DNA from 2 places in the Pseudalkalibacillus berkeleyi genome. Region 1 is predicted to be linked to the other one. Evidence: riboswitches for the same ligand, from Rfam matches in the RefSeq annotation. Region 1 holds a riboswitch; the other holds the start of a gene.

Region 1 (3,598 bases):
ATGCTGACCCTCAAATGAGGTTTTGAGCGATTTCATTATTCGCGCCAGCGTAACTTTCAAGAGTTTTTAGTAAGATTGTACTTATTATGGATGTATTCAAAGGAATCCGACCAAATGAACGAGAATGGATTATAAAATACCATTTATAGGTAATCATGTTAGGAGGATTTGATGGGAAAGTGGACACATGCAGTTGTCATAATGAGTATCGTTGGACTTGTGATGTTCCTAGTTCCAGAAAATAAGCTACCTAATACGTTAGATGTGACTAGTTTGAAGGAAGTGAAGGCAGAGGATAACGAAACTTTGCTGACAAGATACGAGGCAACTTCTACGAAAGCAGCCATAGAAGCACTTCCATTCGATCTTGCGCTACCAAAAACCTTACCCTTTGAAGCTGAACCTTTTAAAGTGAAAAATATTGAAGACCTGAATGCAAAAGATGGACAAGAAATTCATATTGAATTAATGACGGTACCCGTTCAACAAAAAGAAAAAGGTTGGGTCATTCTCATTGCTGACGATCAAAAGCAATTGAAAAATGACTATGGCATTACGGAAGACATTCAAATTTCTGAAGCTGTGGAAGGTGAATTTAAATCGAACACGTCCATGAAAAGTAGCATGATTTATTGGACGTTGAACAGCGTACATTATGCTGTGCACTATAAAAATGAAGAATCACCATTCAGTGTTTCCCAGCATAAAGACACTTTAATTGATCTAGCGAATCAAGTCATTGAGCAATCGAAAGACGATTAGCGCTGTTTCAATACTGTAAGCGGTTTCTGTAAGTGTAGAAACCTTTTGACAAAACGACCTATATTCCGACATAATGGTAATAGAATAGTATACGCGAATGAAGGTCGTGGGAGAGTCGGAAGTAAAAAACCGACACCGAAGGAGCAAGTTCCAAAAAACCATGGAGCAAATCTCTCAGGTAAATGAACTACGATCTGACGCATCTCTGGAGAGAGCGAGAGCCACCAAAGGGGTACCAATGAAAACTCTCAGGTTACAAGGACAGAGCGGGTGAACAACACCTTCTTTGTCCTTTTTGTGTGGATTTATTTTGATGTGAATACCGTTCTCTATTTGAATAGGAGGCGTTTAAATTATGGGATATAACAGTTGTTTTGATATTATTGGACCGATCATGGTTGGACCATCTAGTTCACATACAGCAGGAGCCGTATGGATCGGAAGAGCAGCATTTGAATTGTTAGGTGGAAGCCCAGAACAAGTTGAAATTCAACTCTTTGATTCGTTTGCAGAAACGTATCAAGGACATGGGACAGATAAAGCTTTACTTGGTGGATTATTAGGCTACGATACCGAAGATGAGCGAATAAAACTTGCGTATGATTTAGCTGAAGAGGCGAATCTCACCTATACATTTACTTTCGAAGAAAATTGTCTTGAGTACGAACACCCGAATGTAGCGATCCTTCATGCGAAATTGGGAACAAAGAAAGTTGTCATTGGAGGCGCATCAGTAGGTGGCGGTTTATCGAAAATCTTTCGCATAAATGATGAAAAGGTTGATTTTACATTAAGTACGCATGATGACTTGGACCGGATTATTCAATCTGCGTCTGAGCTTGTTGGTCAATAATTGTGGAGGTGAGCAGTATGGATATTCAATCTACCGTAGATTTACTCGAATATTGTGAGCGTGAAAACAAAACAATTGCTGAAGCGATGATTGATCAGGAACAAGAGAAGTCAGGACGGACGAAAGAGCAAATTTTCGAGATGATGAAAGAGCGTTTACTGAAAATGCAAAATGCAGTGGATCAAGGACTAACGGATTCTTCCACTGCACCAAGTGGAATTTCTGGTGGAGACGCTGTAAAAATGAAAGCTTATATTGAAGCAGGAGATGTATTATCTGGTTCAATTATTAGTGATGCGATGGCTTGTTCAATGGCAACTTCAGAAGGTAATGCAAGAATGGGTGTCATTGTTGCAACGCCAACAGCTGGAGCTGCAGGAATTTTACCAGGTGTATTATTTTCACTTAAGAAAAATACAAATTTAGAAAACGACGATCTTGTGATGGGATTGTTTACAGCTAGTATGCTTGGCTATATTATCGCCAATCGTTCATTCATTTCAGGAGCTGCTGGTGGATGCCAAGCTGAAGTCGGCTCAGCAACTGCAATGGCTGCTGGCACCATTGTTGAGTTAAAAGGCGGGTCTCCAAGAGAAGCGGTCCATGCAACAGCGATGGCGATGAAATCCCTTCTCGGGCTCGTTTGTGATCCAGTCGCTGGACTAGTAGAAGTACCATGTATTAAACGAAACGTTATAGGTACTTCAATTGCATTTTCATCTGCAGACATGGGTCTAGCTGGAATTGAAAGTCGCATACCATGTGACGAAGTGATTGATACGATGTATGATATTGGTAAGAATATGCCACGCGCTCTAAAAGAGACCGCACTTGGAGGACTAGCGATTACGCCGACAGGTCAGAAGGTCAAAGAGCGTTTGTTCTCAAAAACGGGTCTTGTGAATCAGCTTGGAGGAGGAAAGGATCATGCATCTAACAATCACGGACAAAGCGATTCATCAGTTGAACCAATTGAAGCTGGAAGAAAATAAAATCCTTCGCATTGATGCAGAAATGCAAGGTGGATGCGGCACGATGATGAAGTTCAAATTAATTGAAGATGATACCCGGAAAGGCGATATAGTGTTGCATGCTGACGGAATGAACTTTCACGTGGATCTCTTCACAAAGAGAAACTTAGATGATGAATTAACCTTGGATTATGATAAAGAAACAGGATTTCTCTTCGAATCCGAATGGGGTCCAATGGGCCTTGAATGCCACTTAGCGTAAGTAGTAGTGTCTCAAATGTTCATATAGTAAAATAAGCCTAAGTAGAATGATTGCCTCTACTTAGGCTTATTTTTGTTTTATTCTTAGGTATCTTTAATGTCTATTGTAAATATCCTTTTGTTATTTTTGTGAAATATGCTACAAATAATTACTTAATTAAACGTGGGAGTGAGAAGAGCAATGGATAATAAAGTAGAGGATCGATATTTTCTACAACTGGCACTTGAGGAAGGTGAAAAATCGGAGCGGCAAGGTGGTATTCCAATCGGTGCAGTGATTGTTGGTCCGAATGGGAAATTAATACAAAAAGGTAGAAATCGAGTATATAGTGATTTAGATGCGACAGCTCATGCTGAAATAGACGTGATTCGGAAATGTGGAGAACCCCTTATTAAGAAAGGTAAAGCTCGAGACTATACGCTTTATACAACAGTAGAACCATGTGTGATGTGTTCAGGAGCAATCTATCTCTCGAATATTGCTAGAGTCGTATGGGCATTGAATGACGACTTATTTGGAGGTTTTCGTCAATTGAGCAAGCATCATAAATATGAACAGCGATTTGAAATGATTACTACAACAGCAATGCCCTTTAATGATTTAGCGAACATCCAGCGTGATCGGATGGTAAGATGGGATCAATTACGTGGTAAAAATGATCGGTGGCCAGAAATCGACAAAGTCAGATAAAGGACTCTCTAAACGCATGAAGAAACATGTATACAGCTCTTAAAAAATTATTAGGAGGTT
Region 2 (3,598 bases), 1.1 Mb from region 1:
TATCCTTCTCGTCCAGGTTTAGAGATTTCAAATATGAGTGCTTGATCTTTTTCGTGACTCATTGGACTCCCCCCAATTCTTTTGCGAATGTATCGATTTCTTCTTTTGTACGTTGCTCAGTTACCGCAACCAACATATGATTGCTCAATTCAGGGTAGTATTGACCGAGGTCATATCCCCCGATAAATCCTTTTTGAAGGAGTGCTTTGTTGATGTCTTTAACAGGCTTCGTCACTTTAACGACTAACTCATTAAAGAACTTTCCTTGGAATTCAACTTCAAGTCCATTTGCTTCTAGCTGCTTTTTGGCATAATGTGCTTTTTGTAGATTTTGAATTGCAATCTCTTTGATTCCTTTTTTACCAAGTGCTGTCATCGCAACAGATGCTGCTAAAGCGTTCAATGCTTGGTTTGAACAGATGTTGGAAGTCGCTTTATCTCGACGGATATGCTGTTCACGAGCCTGCAATGTCAGTACGAATCCACGTTGTCCTTCTTCATCTGTCGTTTGACCAACTAATCGGCCCGGAACTTTACGCATCAATTTCTTCGTCGTTGCAAAATATCCACAATGTGGACCACCAAATGCAGCTGGAATACCGAATGGTTGTGCATCACCAATGACGATATCTGCACCGAACTGTCCAGGTGGCTTAAGTGCACCTAACGAAAGTGGGTTACTGGATACAACGAACATCGCTTTTTCTTGATGAACAATCTCTTCAATCTCTTTCAATGGCTCTATTTGACCATAAAAGTTAGGATATTGAACGATAACACAAGCTGTGTCGCCATCAACCGCTTCTCGTAATGCATTTAAATCGGTTGTTCCATTAGAAGTGTCAATTTCAACGACTTCAAGGTTCGGACCCTTCGCATACGTATGAAGTACACTTAACGCTTCAGGATGAACACTCTTTGAAACGACAACCTTTTTCTTTTTCGTATGAGCACCACTTAAGAAAGCGGCTTCGCCGAGGGCTGTTTGGCCATCGTACATAGAGGAGTTCGCTACTTCCATTCCTGTCAGTTCACAGATCATTGTCTGGAATTCAAAGATCGCTTGAAGCTCCCCTTGAGAAATTTCAGGCTGATAAGGCGTATAAGCAGTATAAAACTCTGAACGAGAGATAACGTGATTTACGATCGAAGGTATATAGTGATCATATACACCTGCACCTAAAAACGATGCGTAATCCTTCGTATTCACATTTTGTGCAGCGAGCTTCGTCATCTTCTTCATAAGATCTGGCTCAGGGATGGCTTCGGTAATATTCAAGTCCCCTTTAAAACGTACATTTTCAGGGATATCCTCAAATAATTCGTCTATGCTGTCAATGCCGATCTCGGCCAACATATCCTTTTCATCTTGCTCTGTCATTGGTAAGTAACGAAATTGCACTCTACATTCCTCCTTATAATTAGCGTTTATAGAAAGGCGTTTTCACGACTTCTGCTTTTAAGCGTCTTTTACGAACTTGTACTTCTACTTCTGTACCTAATTCTGTGTATTGGGTATCGATGATGGCAAGACCTAAGTTTCTCCCTAATGTTGGGGATTGCGTTCCAGTCGTAACCTCACCAATCTTCTCATCATTTTTGAAAACCTCGTAATGCGTTCTTGGAATCCCCTTGTCAATCATTTCGATTCCGACGAGCTTGCGCTTTAGACCTTCTTCCTTTTGCTTCACTAAAGCTTCTTTACCTATGAAGTCAGATTCCTTCTTCAATTTAACTGCGAATCCGATTCCAGCTTCTAATGGTGAAATGTCTGCAGTGAGCTCTTGTCCGTATAGAGCAAGACGAGCTTCAAAGCGCAGTGTATCTCTTGCACCCAACCCAATTGGTAATACTCCATCTTCTTGACCAGCTTCCAAAATCTTCTTCCAAAGCGTTGGTGCATCTTTACTTTCAATATAAATTTCAAAACCGTCTTCACCTGTATATCCTGTACGAGAAACAAGCGCTTTCGTGCCTGCAATTTCTACATCTTCAGCAAATTTGAAGAAACCAATTCCACTGAGATCGTAGTCTGTCAGTTTCTGAAGTACGGATTCTGCAACTGGACCTTGCAATGCTAATTGAGCAATATCTTCAGAAATGTTCTTAATTTCTACATTTCCTTTTTCATTTTTCAGGAGCCACTCGAAGTCTTTCTCAATGTTAGCTGCATTGACAACGAGTAGATAATCCTCATCTCCGCGCTTATAAACGAGTAGATCATCTACTGTACCACCCGTTTCATAACACATCGCTGTGTATTGTGCGCCGCCATCCTTCAACTTGGAAACGTCATTTGTCATGACATACTGAAGGTAACTTTCTGCATCTGGGCCTTTGACCGTAATTTCTCCCATATGTGATACGTCAAATAAACCTGCTTTCGTACGTACTGCTTCATGCTCTTCTTTAATACTTGAGAACTGGACTGGAAGCTCCCAGCCACCGAAATCAATTACCTTCGCTCCATATTCTTTGTACACTTCAAATAATGGTGTTCGTTGTAAAGTTGACATGAGCATCTCTCCTTCTATTAAAAAAATTCGTCAATCAGCTGCTAGATTTGTCTTTATAAACAAATAAAAAAATAAAGGACAAAGAAGACTATAAATGTCTTCTCTGTCCTTGTACCTGAAAGTTTATCGTAGTAAATCAATATACTACGAATGTCCCCGTTGGTGGCCCATTAAATGGACACTCTCCAGAGCTGCGTCTAACAAGAGTCCATTTGCCTGAGAGATTCGTATACACTTGCTCCTTCGGCGCTACTATCGAAGTAGACTCTCCCCTTGTTATCACTCGCCTCTATGTAATTAAAAGAACTATTAAGCGTGTCTTCTAAGATCAAATCAATCGCAACTATTATATTTCTATGTTTGCTTGTTCATACTAAGTATGAAACTAGTTCTATATTATCATCGAACGACGTAAATTGACAATTATCTTTTCAATGAAAGCGTTATATTCATCACATTTAACGAACAATGCCCAATCTCTTATTTCAATTGTTCGTCATTCATACTATTTTTCTCTAGAAAGGGTTTTCGATATGACGTATACGATCCATCATGATCAAAACTGGACAAATGATTTCTTGAAACGGTTAGACGAGGATGGTCCGTGGTCTAATTGGGAATTGTATAAGCTTGCATTAGAAGCTGAGAAAAGCATCATCATCCCAGAATTTCTTGGTTTACAAGCACCTAGGCACATCCCTCATGTGCAAATCCTCCCCCATCAATTAGAGGTTGCACGAAAAGTCATTGAAGATATGAACGGAAAAGGGATTCTAGCAGACGAAGTAGGACTTGGGAAAACAATTGAAGCCGGTCTCATCATGAAGGAATATATGATTAGAGGACTGGCAAAGAAGATTCTTATTCTAGTACCTGCCTCACTTGTCCTTCAGTGGACCCATGAATTAAATACAAAATTTTTAATTCCAGCGATTCCACAAAAGAAGTCGTATGTTTGGGAACAGTGTGATGTTGTCGTCTCTTCTATCGATACTGCCAAACGTAACCCTCATCGTGATATAGTCTTAAATCAAGACTATGATTTAATTGTCATCGATGAGGCACATAAATTAAAAAACAAG

What was found. Region 1 has a riboswitch for glycine ahead of L2716_RS03085 (serine dehydratase beta chain). Riboswitches for the same ligand answer to the same signal wherever they lie in the genome.
Region 2: linked by a shared signal. The riboswitch ahead of gcvT (glycine cleavage system aminomethyltransferase GcvT) and the one ahead of L2716_RS03085 (serine dehydratase beta chain) in region 1 are both predicted to bind glycine.

Annotation. Positions count from the first base shown of each region.
Region 1 covers NZ_JAKIJS010000001.1:568,811-572,408, forward strand. The annotation lists gene L2716_RS03080 (hypothetical protein) at 172-762, shown strand; glycine riboswitch at 860-962, shown strand; gene L2716_RS03085 (serine dehydratase beta chain) at 1,118-1,615, shown strand; gene sdaAA (L-serine ammonia-lyase, iron-sulfur-dependent, subunit alpha) at 1,633-2,607, shown strand; gene L2716_RS03095 (iron-sulfur cluster biosynthesis family protein) at 2,543-2,848, shown strand; gene L2716_RS03100 (nucleoside deaminase) at 3,029-3,538, shown strand.
Region 2 covers NZ_JAKIJS010000001.1:1,700,810-1,704,407, forward strand. The annotation lists gene gcvPB (aminomethyl-transferring glycine dehydrogenase subunit GcvPB) at 1-62, opposite strand, end outside; gene gcvPA (aminomethyl-transferring glycine dehydrogenase subunit GcvPA) at 59-1,402, opposite strand; gene gcvT (glycine cleavage system aminomethyltransferase GcvT) at 1,422-2,516, opposite strand; glycine riboswitch at 2,711-2,799, opposite strand; gene L2716_RS09080 (DEAD/DEAH box helicase) at 3,050-3,598, shown strand, end outside.